4 regions of the Agrobacterium sp. 5Ca50 genome follow, and region 1 is predicted to be linked to each of the others. Evidence: riboswitches for the same ligand, from Rfam matches in the RefSeq annotation. Region 1 holds a riboswitch; each other region holds the start of a gene.
The links. A riboswitch is a leader RNA that binds a small molecule or an ion and turns the genes downstream of it on or off. The one in region 1 is predicted to bind cobalamin.
Positions count from the first base shown of each region.

Region 2: it holds a riboswitch for cobalamin, as region 1 does, so the genes downstream of both, ACZ5FM_RS03100 (CbtB domain-containing protein) here and bluB (5,6-dimethylbenzimidazole synthase) in region 1, are expected to answer to the same signal.
Region 3: it holds a riboswitch for cobalamin, as region 1 does, so the genes downstream of both, ACZ5FM_RS21320 (ABC transporter substrate-binding protein) here and bluB (5,6-dimethylbenzimidazole synthase) in region 1, are expected to answer to the same signal.
Region 4: it holds a riboswitch for cobalamin, as region 1 does, so the genes downstream of both, ACZ5FM_RS16305 (DUF1636 family protein) here and bluB (5,6-dimethylbenzimidazole synthase) in region 1, are expected to answer to the same signal.

Region 1 covers NZ_AP026438.1:1,212,730-1,220,062, forward strand. The annotation lists gene ACZ5FM_RS05775 (LTA synthase family protein) at 1-62, opposite strand, end outside; gene ACZ5FM_RS05780 (NAD+ synthase) at 261-1,940, shown strand; gene ACZ5FM_RS05785 (glyoxalase superfamily protein) at 2,078-2,455, opposite strand; gene ACZ5FM_RS05790 (TolB family protein) at 2,638-3,468, shown strand; cobalamin riboswitch at 3,509-3,693, shown strand; gene bluB (5,6-dimethylbenzimidazole synthase) at 3,773-4,459, shown strand; gene ACZ5FM_RS05800 (DUF2865 domain-containing protein) at 4,494-5,576, opposite strand; gene ACZ5FM_RS05805 (NADP-dependent malic enzyme) at 5,755-7,333, opposite strand, start outside.
Region 2 covers NZ_AP026438.1:645,275-652,607, forward strand. The annotation lists gene ACZ5FM_RS03090 (bifunctional diguanylate cyclase/phosphodiesterase) at 1-568, shown strand, start outside; gene ACZ5FM_RS03095 (methyl-accepting chemotaxis protein) at 683-2,449, opposite strand; cobalamin riboswitch at 2,621-2,877, shown strand; gene ACZ5FM_RS03100 (CbtB domain-containing protein) at 3,050-3,232, shown strand; gene ACZ5FM_RS03105 (CbtA family protein) at 3,244-3,969, shown strand; gene ACZ5FM_RS03110 (hypothetical protein) at 3,966-4,292, shown strand; gene ACZ5FM_RS03115 (type 1 glutamine amidotransferase family protein) at 4,299-4,865, opposite strand; gene ACZ5FM_RS03120 (GNAT family N-acetyltransferase) at 4,897-5,385, opposite strand; gene ACZ5FM_RS03125 (MerR family transcriptional regulator) at 5,622-6,035, opposite strand; gene ACZ5FM_RS03130 (hypothetical protein) at 6,097-6,594, opposite strand; gene dmeR (Ni(II)/Co(II)-sensing transcriptional repressor DmeR) at 6,747-7,019, shown strand; gene dmeF (CDF family Co(II)/Ni(II) efflux transporter DmeF) at 7,036-7,333, shown strand, end outside.
Region 3 covers NZ_AP026439.1:831,231-838,563, reverse strand. The annotation lists gene ACZ5FM_RS21345 (cryptochrome/photolyase family protein) at 1-616, shown strand, start outside; gene ACZ5FM_RS21340 (NAD(P)/FAD-dependent oxidoreductase) at 748-2,001, shown strand; gene ACZ5FM_RS21335 (class I SAM-dependent methyltransferase) at 2,005-2,778, opposite strand; gene ACZ5FM_RS21330 (ABC transporter ATP-binding protein) at 2,781-3,545, opposite strand; gene ACZ5FM_RS21325 (FecCD family ABC transporter permease) at 3,542-4,573, opposite strand; gene ACZ5FM_RS21320 (ABC transporter substrate-binding protein) at 4,579-5,598, opposite strand; cobalamin riboswitch at 5,781-6,018, opposite strand; gene ACZ5FM_RS21315 (methyl-accepting chemotaxis protein) at 6,126-7,333, opposite strand, start outside.
Region 4 covers NZ_AP026438.1:3,394,649-3,401,981, reverse strand. The annotation lists gene cobD (threonine-phosphate decarboxylase CobD) at 1-333, opposite strand, end outside; gene cbiB (adenosylcobinamide-phosphate synthase CbiB) at 332-1,297, shown strand; gene ACZ5FM_RS16315 (cobyric acid synthase) at 1,284-2,741, opposite strand; gene cobO (cob(I)yrinic acid a,c-diamide adenosyltransferase) at 2,753-3,370, opposite strand; cobalamin riboswitch at 3,505-3,717, shown strand; gene ACZ5FM_RS16305 (DUF1636 family protein) at 3,841-4,266, shown strand; gene cobW (cobalamin biosynthesis protein CobW) at 4,263-5,300, shown strand; gene cobN (cobaltochelatase subunit CobN) at 5,304-7,333, shown strand, end outside.

The DNA of each region.
Region 1 (7,333 bases):
CTTGTTGAAAGGGCAAAAGCAGCCCTCTCGGTTTCCTCGATCTCGGGAACCGATTTACTCAATGTCGTCACTCCGGCGGTATGGTCACAGAATCATGAAAAGATCTGTCGTCAATTTGTCATGTAACTGTCACATAAGTTTCATGAACGCGACATGAACTGTTGAAAATGCACAGTGTTTCGGGATGAAATTTACGTGACCGCGCCTGTGCTTCTCATCACTGATTGCGGAGTAAGACGCCACACGTTAAATGGTTATGTATGAGCGACTTACACACCACACCGAATACTCTTCGAATTGCTATCGGGCAGTTCAATCCAACGGTTGGCGACGTGGCGGGCAACCTCGCCAAGGCGCGTGAGGCAAGGGCAGATGCGGCCAACCAGGGTGCCGACCTTCTGCTTCTGACCGAGCTGTTTATTTCAGGTTATCCGCCGGAAGATCTGGTCTTGAAGCCGGCGTTTCTCAACGCCTGCCTGAAGGCGGTTGAAGATCTGGCGGCAGACACCGCCGATGGCGGTCCCGGCGTCATTGTCGGTTTCCCCAGACAGGGTGAACTTGGCCGCCACAACTCGGTCGCCGTGCTGGACGGCGGCAAGATATTGATGCTGCGCGACAAGATCGACCTACCGAACTACGGCGAGTTTGACGAAAAGCGTGTATTCGTGGCCGGCGAAATGCCCGGTCCCGTCAATTTCCGTGGTGTCAGGCTCGGTATCCCGATTTGCGAAGAAATCTGGAACGACATGGGCGTGTGCGAAACGCTGGCCGAAACCGGTGCTGAATTGCTGCTGGTGCCCAACGGTTCGCCCTACTATCGCGGAAAGGTGGAAGTGCGCCATCAGGTGGCGCTGCGCCAAGTTATAGAAACCAACCTGCCGCTGATTTTTGCAAACCAGCTTGGCGGGCAGGACGAATTGGTATTCGACGGCGCAAGTTTTGCACTGAATGCCGACAAGAGTCTGGCATTTCAGATGAGCCAGTTTGAGGCGACACTTGCCGTCACCGACTGGAAGCGCACCGAAAACGGCTGGCACTGCCACAGCGGCCCGATGTCGAAAATCCCCGAGGGCGAGGAAGCGGATTACCGCGCCTGCCTGTTGGGCTTCCGCGACTACGTCAACAAGAACGGCTTCAAGAGCGTCGTGCTTGGCCTGTCCGGTGGTATCGATTCCGCCATTTGCGCAGCGATTGCGGTCGATGCGCTGGGTGAAGAGCGTGTTCGCTGCATCATGCTGCCATACCGCTATACGTCGGATGAATCGCTGAAAGACGCTGCCGATTGCGCCAAGGCGCTGGGCTGCCGTTACGACATTGTGCCGATTGTCGAACCGGTGGAAGGTTTCCTGTCGTCGCTTGCCGAACTGTTTGAGGGCACCGAAGAGGGCATTACCGAAGAAAACCTGCAAAGCCGCACGCGTGGCACCATCCTGATGGCGGTGTCCAACAAGTTTGGCTCCATGGTGGTGACGACCGGCAACAAGTCCGAGATGTCGGTGGGCTACGCCACGCTTTATGGCGACATGAATGGCGGCTTCAACCCGATCAAGGACCTCTACAAGATGCAGGTCTACGCCATTTCGAAATGGCGTAACGAACATGTGCCGCCAACCGCGCTTGGTCCGTCCGGTGAGGTGATACCGGCGAACATCCTTTCCAAGGCGCCATCGGCCGAACTGCGTCCAAACCAGACTGACCAGGATTCACTGCCACCATATCCGGTGCTGGATGATATCCTAGAATGCCTGGTGGAGCAGGAAATGTCGGTGGATGACATTGTGGCGCGCGGCCATGACGTCACGACCGTACACCGCATCGAGCATCTGCTTTATCTTGCGGAATACAAGCGCCGCCAGTCTGCGCCGGGTGTGAAGATTACCAAGAAGAACTTCGGGCGTGATCGCCGTTACCCGATCACCAACCGGTTCAGAGATCGGTAGAGATAAGAGCGGCGCGGATCAAACCGCGCCGTTTTTGTATGCTGTGTTGCCGTGTATGGCTGCAACACGACTCTCGTCGTCTCTATGCTTGTCACAGAGATCCAGCGGAGCGCGTCGGCGCGACATCATTCCCGTCCCTAAATCACCTGACCGACATCGATGCGGTTGCCATCCGGGTCTTCAAAAACAAAGGCGCGCAGGCCGTAATCCTTGTCCTGCAGACCCTTGATGATGCGCAGGCCATGTTGTTTGCACAGCGTATGCAGGGCATCGACGTCACTCACCATCATGTGAGCAACGTTGAAGGGGGCTGCCTTGTGTGACGGCTGCAGGATCAGATGCAGCTCGGCATTGCCCTGTTTCAGGATCATGAAACCGACGGGATTGCCGTTTTCAAAGACCTTGGTGAAGCCGAGAACACCGACATAGAAGTCATGGGCCTTTTGAATGTCCTTGACGGGAAGCATGGCGGCAATCCGGCCAATACGGATGCCTTGATCGGCGATGGAATTCATCGCAGAACCTCGAACCTGGGAGAAACGGGGCAGGGTAAACGGACGGTGCCGAAACGCTGCTGTTCTCCTTATTTGAATTTGCAGGACGGTGCCTGCGGCACTAGGATCATTATGTGAAGGTGTCGGGCGAGGCAAATGAAATGTCCGCTCAATCCTGTTGATGAGCAATCCCGGGAGGATGCGTGCGCAGTTCCATCGAAATCTACAACATCCGCACCCGTCAGATGCGTGTGGTCTGGCAGACCGAGGCGCTGTTTGAGGCGCCCAACTGGTCGCCGGATGGTCAATATCTGCTGCTCAATGCCGATGGGCTGATCTATCGCTTGTCGCTTTCGGGTGATCCGACACCGCTCAAGGTGGACACCGGTTTTGCGACCCTGTGCAATAACGACCATGGCATTTCGCCTGACGGTTCGCTTTATGCCATTTCCGACAAGGTGGAGTTTGGCAAGAGCGCAATCTACCTGCTGCCGTCGTCCGGCGGCACGCCAAGGCTGATGACGCACAATTTGCCATCCTATTGGCATGGCTGGTCACCGGATGGAAAATCATTCACTTACTGCGGCATTCGTGATCAGGTTTTTGATATATATTCCATGGACATAGAGAGCGAAGTTGAATCACGTCTTACGCATGGTGAGGGCCGTAATGACGGGCCGGATTACTCCGCCGATGGCCAGTGGATCTATTTCAATTCCAGCCGCACCGGGCTGATGCAGATATGGCGTGTGAATACTGATGGCTCATCCGTCGAGCGCGTAACCGACAGTAATTTTGGAGACTGGTTTCCACATCCGTCGCCATCAGGCGACAAGGTGGTGTTCGTGTCCTACGACGCCGATGTCTTTGACCATCCCCGTGACCTCGATGTGCGGGTGCGGTTGATGGATACCGATGGCGGCAATGTCGAGACGCTGTTTGAACTGTTTGGCGGGCAGGGCACCATGAACTCGCCCAACTGGTCTCCTGATGGCGATGAGTTCGCCTATGTCAGGTATTTCCCGGCGACCTGACGCCACATGCACGCGTGCTTGCATTTGCGCGATGTAGCGGACATAAGCACTGCCGTCAGGTGCCTGCACGACGTGCGGGAGAATCGGGAATCCGGTGCAAGACCGGAGCGTGCCCAACGCTGTAAGGCGGACATCTGCTGCACCAATCGCCACTGGATGTTCCGGGAAGGCGGCAGCGGAAGGACGATGCCAAGCCAGAAGACCGGCCCGACATCATAGACCAGCCCGTATGGACGGCGGGATGGTTGTTTGCCTGGTGGGTTCTGCGGGATCTGCCGGCGATAGGCATTGTTGGGGATTAACGATGCAGGACGATCCGTTTTCTGAAGCCCGCCACGCGGCCGGGGCTTTTTCCTGTGATGACAAGGCAGCCGTTTACCGGGCCATTGAGACGCGCCGTGATGTGCGCAATGAGTTTGAAAGCCATCCATTGCCGGATGATCTGGTGCAGCGGCTGCTGGCTGCCGCTCACGCCGCGCCCTCGGTCGGTTTCATGCAGCCGTGGAACTTCACACTGATCAGGGATCAGACGGTGCGTGATGCCGCCTGGCAGGCTTTCGCCCGTGCCAGTGAGGAGGCGGCGCTGCTGTTCGAAGATGACAGGCAGAGCCTTTATCGTAGCCTCAAGCTCGAGGGCATTCGAACCGCGCCCCTCAGCATCTGCGTGACCTGCGATCCGACCCGTGGTGGCACTGTTGTTCTGGGACGCACCCACAATCCACGTATGGATGTCTATTCCACGGTCTGCGCCATCCAAAACCTATGGCTTGCAGCCCGTGCCGAAGGGGTGGGCGTCGGTTGGGTCAGTATCTTCCATGATGCAGACATACGCCGCATTCTCGGCATACCCGACCATATCGAAATCGTTGCCTGGTTATGTCTGGGTTTTGTGACCGAACTCTACCGAGAGCCGGAACTGGCCGTGAAGGGCTGGGCCAAAAGACTGCCGCTGGAAGATCTGGTGTTCCACGATCGGTGGGGCCGTCGCTAAATCTATTGGCGCGTGTGAGGAAAGGCGTCGTGCATCACTGCTGCTGCGGTTGTGCACCTTGCAGAGCCGGATTGTGCAGATCGATCCGGCTGGTTTCCTCGGGCAGAAATTGTGGTCCGACGACCCGAACTTTGCTATCTTTGGGATCATAGTCGCGCTCGGCAGGAGCTGCGGCAACCGGTTGTTCTGCCTGCTTCTTTTCGCCATTCGGCGTCTTGATATCGGTAACGCCGGAATAGGGTTCTGCGGGTTTTGACTGGTTGGCCTCTTCCTGTTTTTTCATCTGGTCGAAATAAGACGCCATGTTGCAGCCGCAGGACGGCGAGCGGGTGTCTGCTGACGTGTTGCGATAGGCAAAGGCGGTCGGCAGATCCTTGTATGGTTTGCCGGTCTCGGCAGAAACCATGTCCGCACTCTCCTGACCTTGCAGGGAGTGGTAATAAAGCTCGGTCTCAGAACCGGGGCACATTTGCTCACAGGTCGCGGCCTGACGGCGAAAATCAAGCGGTGAGGCATTGGACGAAATCGGGAAGAACGCGCCGTCGCACGTGCGTACGCACAGGGTTCTAAGGCCGCCCTGCATTGGCGGTGTGAACACCGGCTGGCGGTTCGGGTCCACCTCGATCATGCCGGGTGGGGCAAATTCCTGGGTCTGATCATTCGGGCTAGCGGCCGCAGACTGCGGGCGCTCGTCAAAGCAGCCATTGGCATCAAGTGCTGCCATGACACGGTCGCGGTCAACGCCGCGATTACGTTGCTGCGCTATCATCTGGTCGCGGCTGACAAGCAGTTCGTCACGCTCCGCCTCGGCGTCATAAAGCGCATCTTCAATCTGGTCGCACAGCTGGGCATTTTCACCACCGTAAACGACAATGCTGCCGCTCGAGCAGCCATAGGCCCTCAGATCATTGCGGATTTTGCGGATGATGATGTTCTGGCGGGTCAAGGCGCTGGCAAAATGGCGCACTTCGGCAGTGTTGCCAATAATCTGGGCCGGTGCGCGCAATTCCTGACGCAGGTCATCACACACCGAGGCGGCAAAGGACACGGCAGGAAAGCTACCGATCAATACCGGCAAAAACAGCATTGTAAAATTGCGCAGTTTCAAAGCTGTCACCTGTATGTTCCGCTTCCGATGTGGTTGCGTTTTCGGCTTCGCGTCTGCGGACATCCAAACAAAAAGGATGGAAAAAGATATGCCGCAAGCGCCTCATTCATCAGATTGTTATCATATAAATGAGGCAGTTGCGGCAATCGGCAATTCAAAACTGCGTTAACGCAGCTTTAGGGCACCATTACGGATGCGAGGCTTCCACGACAGCCAGGGCTGCCATGTTGACCACGCCGCGCGATGTCACGGTTGGCGACAGAATATGTGCGGGCAGGGCGGTGCCGAGCAGGATCGGGCCAACATGCAGCGCATCCGTCATGGTGCGGACCAGACCGAGCGAAATATTCGCCGCGTCAAGGTTCGGGAACACCAGCAGGTTTGCTTCGCCAGACAACGTGCTGTCAGGCATCGCACGCTTGCGCAGGCTTTCCGTCAGGGCAGAACCACCCTGCATTTCGCCGTCGACTTCGAGATCTGGTGCGGTGTCACGAACGATCTGCAAGGCGTCACGCATCTTGCGGGCGCTTTCCGAATCACGCGAACCGAAGTTGGAGTGGCTGATCAGCGCGGCCTTTGGCGTAATACCAAAGCGGCGGATTTCCTGAGCGGCCAGAATGGTGCTTTCAGCAACTTCTTCTGCGGTTGGATTGTAGGTCACAAACGTATCGGTGAAGAAGGTTGCGCCACGCTGCGAGATGATCAGGCTGAGGCCCGAGAATGCACGCACGTCCTTTTTCTTGCCAATGATCTGGTTGACGTCACGCAGGTGACGGTCAAAACGGCCTTCAAGACCGCAGATCAGCGCGTCTGCTTCACCACGCTTGACCGACAGCGCACCAATAACGGTGGTGTTGGTACGAACGATGGTGCGGGCAGCTTCCGGGTTGATACCCATGCGTCCAACCAGCGCGAAGTAATCATCGACATATTCGCGGTAACGTGGATCGTCTTCCGGATTGACCACGGCAAAGTCCGCATGTGGACGAATGCGCAGACCGAAACGCTTGAGGCGGGATTCGATGATCTGTGGACGACCAATCAGGATCGGTACGCCGGTGCCTTCTTCCAGCAGAACCTGGGCTGCACGCAGCACGCGCTCGTCTTCACCTTCCGAGAAGATGATGCGCTTCTTCTCAGCCGATTTCGCAGCGGCAAAGATTGGCTTCATCACAAAGCCGGAGCGCCAGACGAAACGGTTCAACTGGTCTAGATAGGCGTCGAAATCGGTGATCGGACGCGATGCAACGCCGCTGGCTGCCGCCGCACGGGCAACGGCCGGTGCAATGCGCAGGATAAGGCGCGGGTCGAATGGCGATGGAATGAGGTAGGTCGGTCCAAACAGCGGCGTGTCACCGGAATAGGCTTTCGCAGCCACTTCCGAGATTTCTTCACGCGCCAGTTCGGCAATTGCCTTGACGGCCGCCATCTTCATTTCTTCGTTGATAGTGGTTGCACCACAATCCAGCGCGCCGCGGAAAATGTATGGGAAGCAGAGAACGTTGTTCACCTGGTTCGGGAAGTCGGAACGGCCGGTGCAGATCATCGCATCAGGACGGGCTGCACGCGCAACTTCCGGCATGATTTCCGGGTTCGGGTTGGCAAGCGCCAGAATAAGCGGCTTTTCAGCCATCTGTACGAGAAGTTCAGGCTTCAGGACGCCAGCCGCCGACAGGCCGAGGAAGACATCTGCGCCATCGATGGATTCGGCCAGAACGCGCTTGTCGCTCTTCTGGGCGTAGATTTCTTTCCACTCGTCCATCAGG
Region 2 (7,333 bases), 570 kb from region 1:
CGAATGGGTGCTGCAACAAGCCTGCCGTGAGGCCGCAGATTGGGACATCCCGCATAAGATTGCGGTCAATCTGTCCCCATTGCAATTGAACAATGTCATACTGGTCGAGAAGGTCCGGGAAATCCTGCTGGACACTGGCCTGCCTGCTGCGCGTCTTGAGCTTGAAGTCACCGAAAGCGCCATCATTGGCGACAAGGCGCGCGCACTGCATATCCTGCGCCAGATCAAGGCGATGGGCGTAACCATTGCGATTGATGACTTCGGCACCGGTTATTCGTCGCTTGAAACACTGCGTTCCTTCCCGTTCGACAAGATCAAGCTCGACAAGAGCTTCGTACATGAACTGGAAAGCCGACAGTCCAAGGCTTTCGTCCGGGCGATTGTTGCACTCGGCAAAAGCCTCGATGTGGCGGTGCTGGCTGAAGGTGTCGAGACTCGCGAACAGTTGCAGGTGCTTTTGTCGGAAGGATGCGACGAAGTTCAAGGCTTCCTATTCGGTCGCCCCGCAACACGCGAACAGCTGTCTGCTTCCACGCCTCTTCTTTTTGGTATCGGCAAAGCTGTGTGAGTTGATACCAAAAACGACTGCCCGTCTCGTGAGAAACGGGCAGTCCAAAATTCCGCAATATCAATGATGTACGGACGGATGAACAAAGGCAAGGAGCAATCCTTGCCTTTGTTGTTACGACGCCTTGGCCAGTCCCTTGGTGGCGGACTTTGGCTGGTAGATGGTGTTTTTCCCGTAACCGCGATCTTCGGGTCCAAGCTTGGACGCATCCGAGCCCGGCTCACGCTGCCATTTGCGGCGGTTAAGCTTGAAGCGCTTGACGAGATGTTCAAGTTCACCTGCACCTTCGGCCAATGCTTCGGAAATGGCGCTCATGCTGCTGACCATCGCTGCATTCTGCTGGGTCATCTGATCGAGTGAGCCGATTGCCGAATTGATCTCTGACAGCTTCGTGGATTGTTCAGAGGAGCCAATCGCGATGGCCTCGACATTGCTTTCGATGCTTTGCACAAAGCCCTGAATGTTCTTGAGTGCATCACCTGTCTTGCCAACCAGTCTGACGCCTTCATTGACCTCATTGGTCGAGTTCTTGATCAGGCCGGATATTTCCTTGGCGGCGGAGGCTGAACGCTGGGCAAGCTCACGCACCTCCTGCGCGACGACCGCAAAACCTTTGCCTGCTTCACCGGCGCGGGCAGCCTCAACACCGGCGTTGAGGGCAAGCAAATTGGTCTGGAAGGCGATTTCATCGATGACGCCAATGATCTTGGAAATCTCGCGTGATGCGGTTTCAATGCGCGCCATGGCATCAACCGTTGCATCAACTACCTGCACGGAATCGACAGCTGCAATGCGCGCGTCCTGAACCAGCTTGCGGGCCTCGGCTGTGCGGCCCGTGGATTCGCGAACCGTTTCGGTAATCTGCTCAAGGGCTGCGGAAGTTTCCTCGAGAGCAGCCGCCTGCTGCTCGGAGCGGGTGGCAATGCCACTCGCACTGGCGCGCATCTCGCCGCTTTTACTGGACAGCATGGCCGTTTCGGTCAGCACCTGCTCAAGGGTTTCCTGGAACTTTGCCAGCGACTGGTTGAAGTCGTGTCGCAGGTGGTCGAATTCAGGAACGAAGGGGTCGTCGATTGTCAGACGAATATTGCATTCCGCCAGACGTTCGAGACCAGCGCCCACTTCCTGAAGTGCCCGTACGCGACCAGAGACGTCGGTGGCAAACTTCACAACCTTGATGACCTTGCCTTCATCATTGAGGATTGGGTTGTAGGTCGCCTGAATGAAGATGGCACTGCCATCCTTGGTAATGCGCTTGAACTCGTCGGCATAAAATTCACCGGCAGCCAGACGTGGCCAGAACCCGGCATATTCATTGGAGGCAACATAGTCGGCCTCACAGAACATCTTGTGGTGGCGTCCCTTGATCTCTTGGAGGCTGTAACCCAGCGCCGAGCAGAAGTTTTCATTGGCGGTCAGGATCGTGCCATCCGGCTTGAACTCGATGACGGCCTGTGCGCGCGACAGCGCGGAAATCTTGCCCTTGCTTTCCACGCTCTCCTGCTTGGCGGCAGTAATGTCGGTGGCGATCTTCACCACCTTGACTACCTTGCCGCCGCGGATAATCGGGTTATAGCTGGCCTGGATCCAGATTTCTTCACCGCTCTTCGTCAGGCGGCGGAACTGGCGTTGCTCATACTGGCCGGAAGCGAGGCCCTTCCAGAACGTCGTGTAGTCTGCTGCGGCAGCGTCTTCTGCGCGCATGAACATTCTGTGATGACGGCCTTTGATCTCATCGAGTCGGTAACCGAGCGTCGCGCAGAAATTTTCGTTGGCGTCGAGCACCATGCCGTCGGGTGTAAAAGATATGATGGCCTGCGATCGGCTGAATGCAGACAGGATAGCCGCGGCTTCCGTGCTGAAAATGCGATCAAACCCCATAACTCCACCTGTCAAACTTGGTTAATGTCTATAACTATTCACTGGCAAATTTTAGTTAAAACTTTGATTAGATTTCCGCATTTTCAGCTCTAACGGTACAATCACCTTGTCACGCAGCGACACTGATTGCCCGATTGAAACGTCGCCCATTGACTCAAACCGTGCCGCGCCGGATAACAAAGATGTGATGGTTCCTTGCCGGGTTTTCCGGCGGGATGAAAAGGGAACACGATAGGGAATTGTCCTCATTCGTGGCTGCCCCCGCAACTGTGAACGGAGAGCCTGAAAACAAAGAGCCACTGGTCTGGCGCATCGATATGAAATCATAGTGATTTTGCACTATCGATGCGAAAAAACAGACAGACCGGGAAGGTGTTTTCAGGTTACGACCCGTGAGCCAGGAGACCTGCCATCGCGAGAGTGTCCATGCCGGCGGGGTGTCCGGAATTTGCGCGGTTTTGCGGAAATGCTTCGGCGGTTTCCTCTTTCTTCGTGTGCTTCCCCGTGGTGACGGATGTCGATTGCGGATCCGCGTGTCCATTGCATACGCTGCCGGTTCCGTTTTTGAGACTGCGTATGCATTGAGCGAGAGGGTTCACCATGTCTGTCCAAAACAACGCCGCCACGCAGGCGGTATCTGTCAAATCTGCCAGCGCAGTCCAGTCGCTTCTGGCCGTGTTCTGCGGCCTGTTCATCATCGGTTTTGTCGGCTTTTCGCATATCGAGGCCGTGCATAATGCCGCGCATGATACGCGCCATGTCAACGCCTTTCCCTGCCACTGAGGGAGAGCGGCATGTCGTCTTTTCGTAATATCGTTTTTACATCCGTTTTGGTGGGGCTGATCTGCGGACTTGCCGTCAGCCTCATGCAATATGTCGGCACCACACCGTTGATCCTGCATGCCGAGACATTCGAATCGGCTGGCGGTGAGGCCGGGCATAATCATGACGCAGCACCGGCAACCGGTGAAGCGGCTGCGTCTGCTGGCCACGCTCATGACGAAGAAGCCTGGGGACCGGCGGATGGTTTTGAGCGGAATGCCTACACGGCTGCTGCCAATATTCTGACGGCAATCGGTTATGCACTGGTTCTGACCGGCCTCATCTCACTGCGGGGCAGCAATATTGGCTGGCGTGAAGGTCTGTTCTGGGGGCTTGGCGGCTTTGCGGCCGTGGCTCTGGCACCGATGGTCGGTCTGCCGCCTGAATTGCCGGGAAGCCCGGCTGGTGAACTGGCCGCGCGTCAGGCCTGGTGGATTGGCACTGCGGTAGCAACAGCAGGTGGTTTAGCGCTTTTGGCTTTCCGTCGTGAGCCATGGGCTGCGGTTCTCGCCATCGTGCTGATCGCTGCGCCGCATGTCATTGGTGCGCCGTTGCCGCCGGAAGGCGAACATGCTTTGGCACCACTGCCACTGGAGCGTCGTTTCATCATCCTTGCCACACTCACCAGCTTTGTTTTCTGGGTGTTGCTAGGTGCCTTGAGCGGCACGCTCCTCAAGCGCTTTGAAGCGGCCAAGTGAACACCGGTTCTGCCGAATGGAGCGTGGCGCTTGATGCGCTGCGCTTTTCTGTTACCGGGCATGGCGGGCCTTGCGCCGTGCACCGCCTTGCTTTCAAGGCATTGCTTGGTGCATCACCGGATAGCGAGGCCTGCCTTGCCTGTTTTGCCGAGCATCAGGCTGCGTTTGAAGCCGCCGCCCTCGACAAGATCAAGCGACAAAATCTGGCGGCGGATAAAAGCCTTCATCTGAACAGTCGGGATATTCGTCGCGCATTGGGTAACGATATCGCGTCGGGTCCACAGCGTGTTTGCCGGGTTCTCGACCGCGATGTTGCCAGCTGAGTTATCTCAGCGGTGCTCGGCAGCAAACGCCTTGATTTCTGATTCTGCTTCCGGTCCCCACAGGTCAAGCGCCTTGAGGATCTCGGTGGTAAAACTGACCGGCGCGGTTCCCGCTGCCGTGATAACGCCTTGGTCGCGCACCGCCTGGGGCTGGTCGCGATAATAATCGGCACCCGAATAGGCTGGATAGGCGCGGTGTGAGGCAAGTGAGTTGCCAGTATGGGCAACGTCATTCAAAATGCCGGTGCCGGCCAGCATGCTGGCGGCCGCGCAAATGCCGGCGACCACACGTCCCTCCCGCCGGAACCGCTGCACCATTTCCGTGAAGTCCGGCGCGCTGCCACGCTCCCAACTCAGGCCACCGGGAACAATCAGTGCATCGATCAAGGCCGGATCAAGTGCACCATAGGCCACATCGGGCATGACTTTCAGGCCACCCATTGACGTTACGGGCGAACCATCCGGTGACGCAATGATGATCTCGGCACCCAGATAGCTGCGCGCCACCGCACTGAACAGGGCGCTTTCCCAATCGGCGAACTCGGGCGTCAATGCAATTGCAATACGGGTCATTGTCTTTGTCCTTGCTGACAGCAATCCAACGTTACGCAATAGCCTGCATGTAGCGCATGCCGGTGACCGGACGCGGTGTGAAGTCCATGTTTTCGTAGAAACGATGTGCAGCAACATTACCGGTGGCGGCGCTGACGGAAAGGTAGTCGCAGCCGCAACGCTTGGCGACATCGCGTGCACGCGATACCAGATGCTGGCCAGTACCGTGACCGCGATGACCGTCACGGACGTAGAGGTGGTGCAGTTCCATGCCGCGCCGCGCTTCCTGCGCTCTGTAGAGCGGAACGAGAATGGCGTAGCCGATCAACTCGTCGCCAGCTTCGGCAACAAGTGCGGTAATCCACGGAATAGGGCTGAACAGGTCGAGTTCCAGCTTTTCCGGCGTCATCACCGATGCGTCGCCGTGATGTTTGGCAAGCAAAGCGATCATTTCGTTGAGCTGTGGCAGGTCAGCCTTGCGTGCGCCACGAATGGTTACAACGGCGGGGCGTGGAAGGGTAATGGCACTGTCTTCGGTCATTTTTCGGTCCTTCGGGTTTTTTGAGGTGCCATCAGGACGTTTGAAAAACAACAAAGCCGCCTGACGGCGGCTTGTTGACATTATGATCTGTCGAGCCGCCCTTTACAGGTAGGCCCAAAAATACGTGCAGGAGATTGGTGCGCGATTGTTGATCATGGGCGACTAGATGCTCCTGAATCACAAGATTGTCAATCGGGATTTTTGCAGATGTTTCGTTTCAGTAAGGCCGACTGAAATTAATGCTCACTTTCGCACAGCTTATGGTCCGAAAGCGCCCGAATGACATAGCAATCTTCTATGGAATGTCCGTCGCAATGCGAGACGATCCGCTCCAGTTCCTGCTCCAGTTTTTTCAGCTTGGCAATTTTCTCGCGCACGGCGACGAGATGATCAGCTGCGATCCTGTCAGCACCCTCACAGGGCTGTTGCCGATGGTGGCTGAGGCGGATCAACTCACGGATGGCATCAATGTTGAGACCGAGATCGCGTGCATGACGAATAAAGGCCAGCCGTTCCAGATCGGCCTTTTCATACCGGCGCTGATTGCCTTCGGATCGCTCTGCCGCCTCAATCAGCCCCATCTGTTCATAATAACGGATGGTCGGAACCTTGACTCCCGTTCGCTTGGAAAGATCACCGATGGAAAGCATGTCCCGCTCCTCAAACCTATAGCTCTAGAAGACCTAAGGTTTTTCGCGGGATATTTCAATGTCAAACAGCGTCCACCTCGAGCGACTGTTCAGCATCGCTGTTGCCGGATTGGGTATTATCGACATCAAGCGATTGCTTGATTGCCGCTTTGATCTTTTCCTCAATGGCCAGACGTTCGTCTGCTGGCAGAGCGGCAAATTCTTCTTCGGAAAGACCCAGTTGTTCCAGTAGTTTGGCGCGGATCATTTCGCCCGGCGTCAATTGTGACCATTCCTGCAATTCGGCCAAAAGACGATCACTGGATGATGTATCAACTGCATCGCCTGACATGGTGGTGGCTTCAGACTGGAGTTGTTCGATGTCCCAAAGGGAAGATGCGAGAGACGCGTAGCTATTGACGCTGCTTGCGGCATCCTCGCGGCCACGCGAACCGGATTTTTCCTCGTCTGGTGTGAATGTTGCTCCCGATGTAACCGGCGAGAAGCTGTCTTCGCTTTTCGCGTCCCGTATTCTCGAACGCATCGGATAATAACTTTCCATATTTGAAATGGTCGTCATTGTGATTCTTCCTTCGGGAACCGTGATGACCAACATCTACGAGCCGAAACATTCGCGAGGGCTGCGTCGGCATGGTTCTGCACTTCGAAGTGCGCCTTTTTAGTTTCACAGAGTTATAGTATACCCCCCTATATTATATCTAGGAGCACCTCATGTCTCACACCGTTCGTGACAAGGAAAAGCTGCTGGCTCGTGTTCGTCGTCTCAAGGGGCAGATGGAGGCGGTCGAGCGTGGGTTGGAGGCAGAGAAGCCCTGCGGCGAAATCTTGCAACTGTTGGCCTCAGTGCGCGGCGCACTGTCCGGACTGACGGGCGAGATCATGCACGACCATCTGCATGAACATGTTGTGCATGCGGAAAGCCATGCTGAGCGTGAAAAGGCCGCCGATGAACTGGCGCAGGTCCTCAAAACCTATATTCGATGAGCGAAAGGTAACGGCCATGGCTGTTGATGGAAACTTTGCGGACAATGCACGACATGAGCACGTGTTTCTGGGCCGCGACCACGAGCGGAACGAGCGCCGTGTGTGGATGGTAATCGCGCTGACAAGTGTAATGATGGTAGCGGAAATTGCCGCCGGTACGATTTACGGATCGATGGCGCTCACAGCCGATGGCTGGCACATGTCCACTCATGCCGGCGCAATGCTGATTTCGGCACTGGCTTACATGTTTGCCCGCAAATATGCCCGCGACCCCCGGTACTCCTTCGGCACCGGCAAGTTCGGTGATCTCGCAG
Region 3 (7,333 bases), on a different replicon from region 1:
GCTGATCTGGAGAGACTTCCATTACCACCAGCTCTACCACCGCAAGGATATTGCGCGTTACGACATGCGCGACGCCATCGCCCATATCGAATGGCAGGAGGACAAAAAAGCGCTCAGCGCCTGGACAAAAGGACAGACGGGCTTCCCAATCGTCGACGCGGGCATGCGGCAATTATGGGCAACCGGATGGATGCACAATCGCGTCCGCATGCTGGTTGCCTCCCTACTCACCAAAAACCTGCTCATCGATTGGCGACATGGTGAAGAGTGGTTCTGGGATACGCTGGTGGATGGCGACATTGCCAGTAATCCCGGCAGCTGGCAGTGGGTTGCCGGTTGTGGCATGGATGCTGCCCCTTACTTTCGCGTATTCAATCCCGTTGTCCAGGGCGAACGGTTCGATGCTGCGGGCGATTACGTCCGTGAATGGGTTCCTGAACTGGCCGACATGCCGAACAAATGGATACACAAACCGTTTGAAGCACCAGACACCGTACTGGAAAAAGCCGGTGTAGTACTGGGTAAAACCTATCCGAAACCTATTGTTGATTTGAAAAGCTCATCGCGTCGTGCACGCAACAGTAAAAAGGGCGAAGAAGACGATCTCTTCGCCTGACACTCAAGGCTTTGCGTCATCCAATCATAGAAGACGTTTTATGTCGACAGTATGTATTGCATCATGTTAGTGCTTGCCAAAAGCACTCCCTCCGTGGTTGGGAAGAGTGACAAAATCGGCGGGAGCGTTTTATGAGCGATCAGGAAAAACACGATGTGCTTGTGGTCGGCACAGGCATTATCGGAGTGATGTCGGCACTTTATCTGCAATCACAAGGTCGTTCTGTAACCCTTTTGGAACGTGGAGAAATTGCACGCGGCGCAAGCTCCGGAAATGCCGGCATTCTGGCGTTCCCCGAAATCATTCCCATTCCTGCGCCGGGTCTCATGAAAAAGGCGCCGCGTTGGCTTTTCGATCCGCTGGGCCCGTTAAGCGTTCCACCATCCTATGCCCTGAAGGTTGCTCCCTGGCTGTGGCGTTTCTGGCGCGCGAGCTCCGAATCCGCCTTCCGGCACGGCCTAAAAACCCAGATCTCGATGATGAAACTGTCTGCCGCGGAGATGGAAGTGATCCGCGCGATGCCCGAACTCTCCGGTTTCTTTACCAACACCGGAACGCTTGATCTTTACGACAGTGAAGCAAGCTTCAATGCCGCTGCTGCCGATTGGGCGGAAAAGGAAAAAGCCGGTTTTGTCTTCAACCGTGTTGGGCGCGCTGAGATCGACGAATTGCAGCCGGGTCTGGCACCACAATTCCAGCACGCCATGTTTACACCTGGCGGCCTGCAGGTCTCCGAGCCATACGAATTCACCAAGGCGATTGCTGAACTGGTCATCGCACGAGGCGGCAAGCTGATTGAGGGCGAAGCGCTACGTCTTGAGCCCCGTGGCGACGAGGCGCGCGTGACCTTGACGGGCGGCAAAACAGTCGACGCGGCAAAGGTGGTCGTCGCCGGTGGCGCATGGTCAAAGAACCTTGGTGCCAGCCTTGGCGAAAACCTGCCGCTTGAGACAGAACGTGGTTACAACACAACCCTGCCCGACCAGTCTTTCAAGTTGACCCGCCAGCTCTATTTCAATGACCACGCCTTTGTCGTGACGCCGCTCTCCACCGGTATTCGAGTGGGTGGTGCCGTCGAACTGGGCGGTCTGTCACTGCCGCCGAATTACCGACGCTCCGAAGCACTTTTGGGAAAAGCTGCAAAGTTTCTGCCCGGTCTGAAAACCGAAGGCGGCAAACAGTGGATGGGTTTCCGCCCATCCATGCCAGATTGCCTGCCGGTTATCGGCGCCTCCAAGGTAAGCCCCGCCATCATCTATGCCTTCGGGCACGGGCATCTTGGCCTGACGCAGTCGGCGGCAACGGGCAAACTCGTCAGCGATCTCGTTGCCGGACGAGACCCGTCAATTTCCATCGATCCATTCCGGGCCGGCCGCTTTGGTTAAACATCACGGCTTTGTCGCGGTCAGAATAAACCGTCGATAAAGCCGTGTTCTCAAACGATCACACAATTTCGCCTGCTTACGCTGCGCCACCGCAATCGGCTCATGCGAGTGCAGGCGAATATCTGAAAACCTGGCGCCCTTCAGCAGTGGAATGATGCGTTCAGGACGAAGCCCGTCCCCGAACGGCAGTTGCTCCATGATGTGTTTATGTTTGGCGCTTTGAGCACTGTCGTAATGTGGATCGGGCGGGGAAAACCGACCAAGAAGCGCAATCAGCTTTGACGCGATGCGACCAACCAGCGTCAATTGTGCCCAGTCCCCGTGAAAAACCAGCAAACGGCCACCGGACTTCAATACACGGTGCCATTCCTGAAACGCCTGTTCAGGCTGCGTCAACGTCCAGACCAGATGACGGCACACGATGGCATCATAGATGTCGTCAGGCTCCATCGTGTTTTCGGCATCAGCAAGCACAAAACGCAGACCAGGTTTTCCCACATGTTTGCGCCGCGCAACTGACAACATGGCCTCGGAGAAATCGAGGGCCGTCACGTCATGACCAATGTCGTGAATAAGCCGTGTCACCTCGCCCGTGCCGCAGGCCAGTTCCAGCACGGATAATGGATGTTCCCCCAGAGCGTCGCGCACTGGCTGCTGCCACGCGTCAAATTCCGGTCCGGGTGGAATGCGATGGCCAAATACCAGATCGAATGTTTCCGACCGTTTCGACCAGTAATCCCTGATATCGTCCTTGAGATGGAAGTTGTCGATGCTCATGATCAAGCCGTCTTATACTGGATATGGCAACGGCCATGGTAAGATGATCGCTCGATACGCGCACTAACTCCAAAAACGTCACGAATGAGCGTTTCCGTCAGCACCTCTTCTGGCGGCCCGAAAGCCACGATCTCCCCTGCATGCATGACCGCAAGATTATCGCAGAACATCGCTGCAAGATTGAGATCATGCAAGGCGACGATACACGTTACTGGCAACCGGGACACCAGCGCCAGAATGTCCAGCTGGTGCTGAATATCGAGGTGGTTGGTTGGTTCATCCAACAGAAGCTGTGACGGCGTTTGCGCCAATGCCCGGGCAATATGAACCCGCTGCTTTTCACCACCAGACAGCGTATGCCAAAGCCTAGACGCTTTATCCAGCATGCCGACATGTCTCAGCGCATCCTGTACGGCGGCCTCATCTTCCGATCTCCACATTGAAATCGGGCTGCGATGCGGTGTTCGTCCAAGCTTGACGACATCGATCACATGGACCTGGATTTCCGTCGTTGCCTGTTGTTCGACAAAGGCCGTACTTTTGGCAATCTGGGCCTGAGAAAGGGTCGCTATGTCCTCGCCGCCAAGCGTAATTACGCCGCTCTGGACTTTGCGGATACGGCAGATGAGCCGCAGCAAACTGGATTTTCCCGAACCATTTGGCCCAAGCAGGCCAAGCGTCGTGCCGGGTGCAGCGTCGAGAGTTACTCCATTGACAATAAGACTGCCGCCTGAGGCCCAGTGAACTTTTTCCAGCGAAATACTCATGCGGCCCTCCGTGCCCGGTAGAGAATAAAGGCAAAAGCGGGCGCGCCAAACAATGCCGTTACCACGCCGATGGGCAGGATTTGCTGTGGGATGATGATACGTGACACGATATCGGCTGCCACCATGAATATGGCACCGATCATCGCAGACACAGGCAAAAGACGCTGATGTCCGGAGCCAGCAATGAACCGTGCGGCATGGGGAATGACCAACCCGACAAATCCGATACAGCCAACGATGCTGACGACGGTTGCCGTCATCAATGCCGTCACGCCAAGCAGAGTTATGCGTACACGACGAACGGGAATACCAAGTCCGGCGGCGGTATCTGTACCGAACATGAAAGCATCCAATGCCCGGGCATGGGCCGCACAAAACACAAAACCCAACAATGCAACGGGTGCAGCGAGATAAACGTCCGGCCAGCGCACACCGGACAGGCTACCGAGCAACCAGAACATCACACCACGCGCCTGTTCTGCATTTGCAGATGTGGTGACGATATAGGATGTCAGCGCATTAAAGAGCTGCGAACCGGCCACGCCGGCAAGAATGATACGGTCGCTGCTGCCACCAGCGCCGGCCGCAAGCAGTGACACGAGAAGAAACGCTACGACGGCGCCCAGAAATGCGCCCGTAGACAGTGTCAAAACACCGTAACCGATGCCCAGAACCATAATACAAACGGCACCGGTTGAGGCACCTGCGGAAATGCCCAGCACGAAAGGTTCAGCAAGAGGGTTGCGCAGCAATGCTTGCAGGATCACACCACAGAGCGCCAGCGCAGCCCCTGCACTTGCCGCAACCAAGGCGCGGCTCAGACGATAGTCCCAGATAACGCCTTCATGGATGCGGCTGATTTCAAACGGCATTCCAAAGGCGCGTTTCATAACGGCCTTAGCCGTCGTATCGAGCGGAATGGAAATTTCGCCGATCGACACGGCAAGACTTATCATGAAGCCGAGAAGCATCAGAAAAAAGACGGTGGCTGCCAAAGGCAGCCACCATGCTGAACGACGTGCAGACATTTCTGTCACTTGGAAATCCCGAGCGCCTGGATACCCTTTGCCAGGATTTCAATGCCATCAATCGTACGAATGGTCGGGTTCATGGACTGTGCATCCATCATGACGAAATGTTTGTTCTTAACGGCATCCATGTGGCTGGTGACCGGATCATTTTCCAGGAAGTCAATCTTGACCGCAGGATCATCGGCTGCATAACGGCGACGATCCATGGTAGCGATCACGACAACAGCAGGGTTGGATTCGGCAATGGTTTCCCACCCGACCAGCGGCCATTCTTCTTCCGTGCTCACGACATTTTTTGCACCAAGCGTTTTCAGAATATAGGCCGGAGCACTGTTTTTACCGGCAATATAGGCGTCGCCCTTCACTTCCTTGCTGGAGAACCAGAAAACAACAGGAAGATTGGCCGACGATGCGTTGCCGATCGACGCGACGGCTGCGGCCTCACGTGCCCTCAGATCGGCGACCAGTTTTTCGCCCCGTTCTTTGATATCGAAAATATCGGAGAGTTCGCTGATCTGCTGATAGATCAGATCCATCGTGAAAAGCTCTTTGCGTACGCCATCGCCACCATCGGCATTGATCTTGGCCACGCAGTCTGCAGGAGAAACATAGGTATTGATGCCAAGTGAACCGAATTGTTCGCGTTTGCCCACAGAACCCTGCGTGCCGACGTGCCATTCGAACTCCGCAGCAACCAGATCAGGCTCTTTGCCGACAACCGATTCAAAGCTGGGGTCATTGTCTGCAAGGCGCGGAATTTGCGCATTGACGCCTTCATATTCTTTCAAAACCGGCCCAACCCAAACAGCGGTACCGGCAATCTTGTCTGCCAAGCCAAGGGAAAACAGGATTTCGGTCATGCCCTGTCCGATCGAAACGATCTTTGCTGGTGCTTTTTCGAACGTAATCGACTGACCGCAATTGGTTACCGTCAACGGATATTGGGTCGCCGCATGGGCACTACCAGAGAACCCGGCAACTAAAACGGTTACAGCACTGAGAGTTTTTATGATGGCACGCATGGAAGCCTTCCGATTGGAAATATTTGAAATGCAGTTGAGATTACGGGAATGAATTGCCCGGTTTGTGCAGCGTTTAGAAAAACGACGCGCGGTTAACCCAACAATGCAATGAACGGAGGCAACAAATGCATATGTTATGTAATAACATGACTATTCCTTTCCGGACAACCCCGCCCGGTGCGTTGGATTAACAAATAACGGCAGGTCTCCTGGCTCACGAATTCACGCCGTTCATCTGCCTTCCCGTGCACTCAGCGGCACAGTGGCATGGTGTAAGAGCTACACCACAAGGATGAGCGGCAATCCGCTTACAGTTGCGGGGGCAGCCATGGCATTGTTTCTTCAACAGAAACGCACCATGTTCCCTATTAATCCCCTCCAGGTACAACCCTTTGGAGAACCGTCGGATGCCACTTATGGCCAAGGGGCAGACAAGGTCAAGGCTATTGCGACAGACCGAACAAAAGAAAACCGCCGCCCCAGAGATTGAGGCAACGGCATTTTTCATTCTCAAAAATCTTGGAGGCTCAGAATTCTGTCCAGTCCGCTTCCTTGGCTGTAGTCGCAGCGGCAGATGAACCGCCACCGAAGGCGCTCGCCAACTTATTGCCCAGTGCACGTGCTGGAGAAGCAATCGGCCTGGACTTTGTCGATGCTGCCACCGGTGCCGGTGCAGCAGGTCGCGAAACCGAAGCGGCGGCGCGAGGAGCAGCAGGCCTTGCGAAACCAGCCATACCGCCGGTGCCTGTCAGTCTGAACTGGCCGAGCAGCGAGTTGAGGGACGTGGCTTCCGTTGCAAGACCATGGCTTGCCGCCGTTGTTTCTTCGACCATGGCAGCGTTCTGTTGCGTGCCCTGATCCATGGTGTTGACGGCGGTGTTGATTTCCTGAAGACCAACCGACTGTTCGCGGGTTGCCTCAGCAATCGCGTGAACATGCTGGTTGATTTCCTGAACCTGAGAAACGATCGCGTCCAGCGCCTTGCCTGTCTGGTCGACAAGGTGAACCCCGGTTTCGACATGCGATGTCGAGGCAGTGATCAACGACTTGATTTCCTTTGCGGCATTCGCGGAACGCTGGGCAAGTTCACGAACTTCCTGCGCCACAACAGCAAAACCCTTACCAGCTTCACCGGCGCGCGCCGCTTCGACACCCGCGTTCAGAGCAAGCAGGTTGGTCTGGAAGGCGATGTCATCGATAACACCGATGATGTTACCGATTTCGCTGGAGGATTTTTCGATCTGCTCCATGGCGGTGACGGCTTCACGCACCACTTCACCAGACTTTTCTGCTTCCTGACGGGTACGGGAAACCAGGTGGCGTGCCTCTTCTGCGCGCTTGGCGGAATCTTTGACCGTCGTGGTGATTTCTTCCAGAGCGGCGGCTGTCTCTTCAACAGAAGCAGCCTGCTGCTCTGTGCGGCGGGAAAGGTCGTCAGCCGAGGAGCGGATTTCATTAGCACCAGCATCGATGGCGCGGGCATTTGTACCAACGCTCTGCATCGCCAGATCAAGCTTTTCTGCTGAATGGTTGAAGTTCTGACGCAGTGTGTCCAGTTGGCCGTTAAATGGATGTGCAATACGCGCAGCCAGATCGCCATCAGCCAGTTTGCCAAGCGCGGCACCCAGCGTATCGACGGCTTTCTGAATTTCTGCGGCTTCCAGGACCTTCTGCTGCTCGCGTTCAGCGCGCTCATTCTCGGTGCTGACGCGATCTTCATCAGCTTGACGGGACA
Region 4 (7,333 bases), 1.5 Mb from region 1:
CAGAATAACAGCTTTTGGTTTGGCCGATTTTTTTGCCAGCTCAGAAACCAGCGGCAGCAAGATCTGCGTGCCCGGTGCCGCCGCAACGTGGGCAGCAGAGCGCGCCCCATAGGCGCGTGCAGCGCGTTCTCTAAGTATCTCTGCCAATGCTGGTTCTGGCAGGCGCGAAAAAGCCTCTGCCGGAATGGGCGAATGTGGATAGGAAATTGGATTGATGCCGGTCGAAAGATCGATCCAGGGGGCTGGCGCCTGTGGAAACAGGCTACGGGCGCGGGCAAGATTTCCACCGTGCAGGATCACAGGCTCAATCTTTTCTGCTATTGGACTGTCCATGTTTTTCGCTCTCGCCTTCCTGTCGCTGCTGATCGAACGGTTCACCGGTTATCCGAACTGGCTTTTTGCCCGTATCGGGCACCCCGTGACATGGGTTGGTTCGTTTATTGCGCTCCTCGATAAAAAATGGAACCGGGAGAGTGACGATTTTGCAAAACGAAAAGTCATGGGTATGACGGCGTTGATTGTTTTGCTGGTGGTGACCATTTTTCTGGCATCGCTGGTGCAGTCCGTTTTGTTTCTTCTGCCCCTTGGCCTTTTGTTTGTGGCGATCGTTTGCGCTGCATTGCCCGCGCAGAAAAGCCTTGAGCAGCATGTCGAGGCGGTTGCAATCGCACTTGAGACCGAAGGGTTGGAAGGTGGTCGCAAAGCCGTTTCGATGATTGTCGGCCGTGACCCGGAGCAGCTTGATGAAGCCGCTGTATGCCGGGCAGCGATTGAAAGTCTGGCTGAAAATTTTTCCGATGGCATCGTTGCCCCCGCTTTCTGGATCGGCATGTTGGGTTTGCCCGGTGGTGCAGCCTATAAGGCTATCAACACGGCAGACAGCATGATCGGCCACCGCAACAAGCGTTATGAAGCCTTTGGCAAGGCATCAGCCAAGCTGGATGACCTGGTCAATCTGCCAGCCTCACGTCTGACTGGTTATCTGTTTGTTGTTGCTGCCGTGTTCGTAAAGGACGCGTCTCCCAAGCGTGCGCTGAATGCCATCAAACGTGATGCGCATCATCATCGCTCTCCCAACGCTGGATGGCCGGAAGCGGCACTTGCCGGTGCTTTGGGCTACGCGCTTGCTGGCCCGCGTTCCTATGATGGCCAGATGATTGAGGCACGTTTTATGGGCAGAGGTGGACGTCGTGACTTGACGGCCGCCGACATTCGTCGCGCCTTGAAGCTGACACGGATCGCCGATGGATTGCTGATTGCGCTGTTTGGTTGTCTAGTTCTTGTTATCGGGCGATAGCCAAAAGTCTGTCCAGATCGAGATGAGTTTCCATATGGGCCGCCAATCGATCAAGGACTTCATCAACCTGCTGTTCGTAATTGAGTGCCGAACTGCTGCCACCTAACCGCTCCAGCCACACGCCTCTTTGTCGATCATCGGCAAAAAGACCGTGGATGTAGGTGCCGAGAACACGCCCCGCCGGTGAAATCGCCCCTTCAATGTGATCATCGACAGATGAAAACGGTCGGTCGCAGTCTTTACCAGTGGTAATGCCGACGTGCATTTCATAGCCGGAGAATGAAGTACCGTCGAAACTTGAACCGGTCACCGAGGCGAGGCGCTTATCGCCTGTCAAAACGGTGTCGGCGTCAAGCAGGCCCAAACCCTCGACCGTGGCTGGCGGTCCTTCGATGCCCTTTGGGTCGGCGATCGTGTTGCCCAGCATCTGATAGCCGCCACACAGGCCCAGCACATAACCGCCGCGTCTGACGTGAGACTTGATATCGATATCAAGCCCGGACTTTTTCAGCACTTCCAGATCAGCAATTGTCGACTTTGATCCGCACAGGAGAACCAGCGCGCAATCGGCTGGAATGGTCTGTCCGGGTCTCACCCTGACAAGTTCGACAGTCTCTTCCATGTCGAGAGGATCGAGATCATCAAAATTGGAAATATGCGGCAGGATCGGCACTGCAATACGGATTTTTGCGCCGGGCTTTTGTGTGGCGGGCCCACTCAGGCCAAGCGCGTCTTCGGCCGGTAGCTGTTGCGCCTCGGCAAAGTGAGGCAGAAGGCCTATGCTGCGCCATCCGGTTTTGTCGGCAATGATCCGCATTCCATTGTCGAACAGTGTTGGATCGCCGCGGAAACGGTTGACGATAAATCCCTCGATCATCGCCGCATCATCCAGGTCCAGAACCGTTTTGGTGCCAACCAGGCTGGCGATAACGCCTCCTCGGTCAATATCGCCGATCAGAATGACGGGTGCATCGGCGGCACGGGCAAATCCCATATTGGCAATATCATTGGCGCGCAGATTGACTTCGGAGGCACTGCCAGCACCTTCGACCAGCACCAGATCAGCTTGTGACTTAAGACGTTCCAAACTCTCTAACACATGCGGCATCAGACCTGCCTTCATATGCTGGTAATCGGCAGCCTTAGCATTACCAATGACCTTTCCCTGCACAACCACCTGCGCACCGGTTTCGCTTTGCGGCTTCAACAGCACCGGGTTCATGTGAACAGATAGAGGAACGCCGGCAGCGCGCGCCTGTAGCGCCTGGGCGCGGCCAATTTCACCGCCGTCAGCGGTCACAGCAGCATTGTTGGACATGTTTTGAGGTTTGAATGGCAGCACCGACAAGCCACGTTTGACAAAGGCGCGGGCAAGGCCTGCGACCATAAGCGATTTGCCGACATCAGAGCCGGTGCCCTGAAACATCAGAACGCGTGCTGCCATGTGGTTTTATCCTAAAACTCGATACCGGCCTGGGCTTTGACGCCAGCCTTGAAGTGATGCTTCACCAGCGTCATCTCAGTCACCATATCAGCAGCATCGATCAAAGGCTGCTTGGCGTTACGGCCGGTGACGACAACATGCAAATCGGGGCTACGGTTCTGCAATGTCTCGATCACGTCGTTCAGGTCAAGATATTCGTAGCGGAGAGCAATGTTCAACTCGTCGAGGACAAGAAGTCCGATCGTTTTGTCCTCCATAAGCGTCTTTGCTTCCGCCCATGCCTTGGCGGCTGCGGCGACATCGCGTTTCAGATCTTGAGTGTCCCACGTGAAACCTTCGCCCATGGTGCGCCATTCGACGCGGTCTCCGAACAGAGTCAAGGCTTGTTGTTCACCGGTCGCCCAAGCGCCCTTTATGAACTGCACGACACCGACGCGGCGGCCATTGCCAAGCATGCGCAGCGCCAGACCGAAGGCCGCGGTAGACTTGCCTTTACCCGGTCCGGTATTGACGATCAAAAGCCCTTTTTCGACCGTTTTTTCCGCGACTTCGGCATCCTGGACGGCTTTGCGATTGACCATTTTTTGGCGGTGACGCTCGGCCTCAGTCTCGGTAATCTCGCGGGTCATGGCGGTATTCCTGTCATTGCTATGTCTAAAAACGCTTATCTGCTATTTGCGAAGCGGCAACTATAGCCAATTTGCCTCACCCGGCAATGCTGGCGGCATGTGGGCTTTGCATTGACCGCAGCAGCGGTTGCGCCTAAGTGTAAATCACTGACGGTCTTTTTCCGGCAACGGGAAAAGCTAAGAGGGAACACGGTTCCGCCCCGATTTGACGGGCCACTCCGTGGCTGCCCCCGCAACTGTAAGCGGTCAGCCCACGCCGAAACGCCACTGGACATATGTTCGGGAAGGCGGCGACACGGGCGCCATAAGCCGCAAGCCAGGAGACCTGCCGTTTCAGGAAAATACGTCTGTCGGGCGGGGTGCTCCGGTCAGTCGAACCGATCGAATATCTGGCTCTCATCGCGATGAATTGCCGTTTTCGATAACCGCACCCCATGATTTTTTTGAAGGCGCGGAAAGCGAATACGGATTTGGATATTACGGCAACGTCACCCTGCCTTGACGGTAAAACACAAAACGGCACCGCTGATGGTGTCGTTGTATTTGTCTGCCGAAACTGTCGCAGCGAGGACGATCCGAATGCCGATCCCCGACCCGGCGCGCTTTTGTCATCTGCCGCTATCGCGAAGGCCCAGGATGTTGGCATCGAGGTACGTAGCGTCAATTGTCTTGCCAATTGCAAGCGTGGTTTGAGCGCCAGTATTCGCAGTGTTGATGGCTGGTCCTATATTTTTGGCGGCCTTGCACAAGACGATGCTGACGACCTGCTGATCGGCGCGCAATTGCTTGCCAGTGCGCCGGACGGTCTTATGCCTTGGCGCGGACGTCCCGACAGTTTGAAACGCGGCATGATTGCCCGTATTCCACCATTTGATTACACAGAGGAAAAATCATGAGCAATTCGCTGGACCGTGTCCCTTGCACCATCGTCACCGGTTTTCTGGGTGCTGGAAAAACCACGCTTCTGCGTGGTCTTCTGGAAAAACTGGAAGGCAAGCGTCTTGCGATTATCGTCAATGAGTTTGGCGATGTTGGCATTGATGGCGAAATCCTCAAGGGCTGCGGTATCGAAAGCTGCCCGGAAGAAAATATCGTTGAACTGGCAAATGGCTGCATTTGCTGCACGGTTGCCGATGATTTTCAGCCAGCGATCGAGCAGATCCTCAGCCGTCAGCCGAAGGTGGAGCATATTTTGATCGAAACTTCCGGCCTTGCCCTGCCGAAGCCTCTGGTGCAGGCGTTCCAGTGGCCGGCAATCAAAAGCCGCGTCACGGTGGATGCTGTTATCGCTGTTGCCGACGGTGCTGCACTTGCAGAAGGCATGGTCTCGCATGATCTGGATGCTCTTGCTGCCCAGCGTGCCAATGACGAGGCGCTTGACCATGATGATCCAGTTGAAGAAGTGTTCGAAGACCAGATTGCCTGCGCTGACCTTATCGTCCTGACCAAGGGCGATCTGCTGGATGCCGAAGGTCTGGAACGCGCCAAGGCGCATATTGGCGAACATCTGCCCAAGGCTGCAAAGATCGTTGTAGCGTCCAATGGCGCCATTGATCCCGCTGTCCTGATCGGTCTTGGTCTTGCTGTGGAAGACGACATTGAAAATCGCCATACCCATCACGATGAGGAAGAAGACCACGATCACGACGAGTTCGACAGCTTCGTTGTGGAATTGTCCGCGGTAAGTGACCCTGAAGCTCTGGCGTCCCGTATCGCTGAAACAGCCGCTGCGGAAAACGTGCTGCGCATCAAGGGATTTGTCGAGGTTTCCGCCAAGCCTATGCGCCTGCAGGTGCAGGCAGTAGGTTCGCGCGTCAATCATTACTTTGACCGCCCTTGGGCAGCAGGCGAAACCCGCCGCAGCCGTCTGGTGGTTATTGGTGAAAAGGGTATCGATCGCGCAAAAATCGAAAAGATGCTTGCGGCCTGATCCATGCATATTCTCGCCACCACATCTTCGTCTCTCGACGACCTGATCGAGCCGGTTGATCTCAACCAGCCACAGGCGGATGTGGTGGTGTTATCTTTTTCTAGCAGCGATCTGGCAGGTCTGGAGCGCGGTTGGACGCAGGCATGTGCTGGCTCCCTCTCGCTCGTCTCTGCCAACCTGTCCGAACTTCGCCATCCCATGTCTGTCGATCTCTGGATTGAGAAGACGGCGGAAAAGGCGAAACTGATCCTTATCCGGATTCTCGGCGGTGCAGATCGTTGGCGTTACGGTGTCGATCAGCTTGGTTTGATGGCTAGGCGACGTGGCATCAAACTGGTCCTTTTGCCCGGTGAATGCAGTGAACGGGACGAAAAGCTGGAAGCGGCATCGACTGTTGATGCTTCTACTCTTTCGGCAATCCTGTCATTTTTCCGCGAAGGCGGCGCTGTCAATATGGCGCGGCTTTCGACCGGTCTAACGGCCCTTTCCAAGGGTCAAGCATGGCCAGAGATCGTACCAGACCCGTTGCCAAAGGCCGGCTTCTACCGACCCGGTGAGGGGTTTGTCGATCTTGAGCGAGCATTGGATGGCTTTGCTCCCGATGCACCTGTCTTGCCAATGTTGTTTTACCGCTCGATGTTGCTGGCGGCGGATATCGCGCCTGTCGATGCGTTGTTTGCGGCTTTGGAAAGGCGTGGGTTTGCGCCATTGCCGATTTTCGTCAGCGGCCTGAAGGACGCTGAGGCAATTCGGTTTCTAGAGGAGAAGCTGCCTCTGTTGGAACCTGCAGCGATCATCGCTGCGACTGCTTTTGCAAGCCACACCGACGATGTTGGCGATACGCTTTTCGACCGATTGGGCGTTCCGGTTTTTCAGGTCATCATGGCGACAACACGTCATGATGGTTGGGTCGACAATATGCGCGGTCTCAACCCGTCTGATCTTGCCATGCATGTGGTGCTGCCAGAGCTGGACGGGCGCATTCTGGCTGGGGCCATCTCGTTCAAGCAGCTTGATCCGCAGGGTGGGCAAGGGCTGGTAAACGTCACTGAGGCTGATCGCGTCGAGCAGGTTGCTGCACGCGTCCAAGCTTTTCTTCGGCTCAAGAGTGCAGAACCATCTGATCGACGCCTCCTCATTCTGATGCCGGACTATCCCGGTGCCGCACCGGGCCGAACCGGATATGCTGTTGGTCTGGATGTGCCACAGAGCGTGCTGGAGATGATGCGTGACCTGCGTGATGCTGGTTACCGCGTTGAAAACATCCCTGAAACCGCACGCGGTTTGCTGGATCGTATTGAAGGTGAAACAGCTGATCTTTCGCAGGCTGACTATGCCGCCTTTTGCGCATCCCTTCCCTCGTCTGCCCTTCAGGCCTTACAAGACACCTGGGGTGACGCGGCACTGGACGATGTCGTTACTGATGGTCATTTCCATTTTAGAGCAGCGCATTTCGGCGCGGTGACGGTCGCACTTGCTCCTGATCGCGGACGCAACGAAGACCGGCGTGTTGATTATCACGATCCTGCCTTGCCGCCGCGTCATGCATTGGTGGCTTTTGGTGCCTGGATGCGTGAAAAGCTTAACGCGCATGCTGTGATCCATGTGGGTGCCCATGGCACCCTTGAATGGTTGCCGGGTAAAACCGTTGCGCTGTCGCAAGCCTGTTTTCCGGAAATTGTTACCGGACCGCTGCCTGTCATCTATCCATTTATCGTGTCCAATCCGGGTGAAGCTGCCGTCGCCAAACGGCGTATTGCTGCCGTAACCATTGGGCATATTCCGCCTGCACTTGTGGATGCCGGACTCTCACCAGATCAGGCGGCGCTGGAGCAGCTTGTTGATGAATATGCGCAGGCCGATGGTCTGGACCGCCGCCGCCGCGATAGACTGGCCACGCTGATCGTTGAAAAAGCGCGCGATACGGGCCTGGCAGCTGACGCCGGCGTTGACTTGGGTGACGATGCCGATACCGCGCTGTCGCGCATTGATGCTTTTCTCTGCGATCTCAAGGATTTTGCCATCAAGGATGG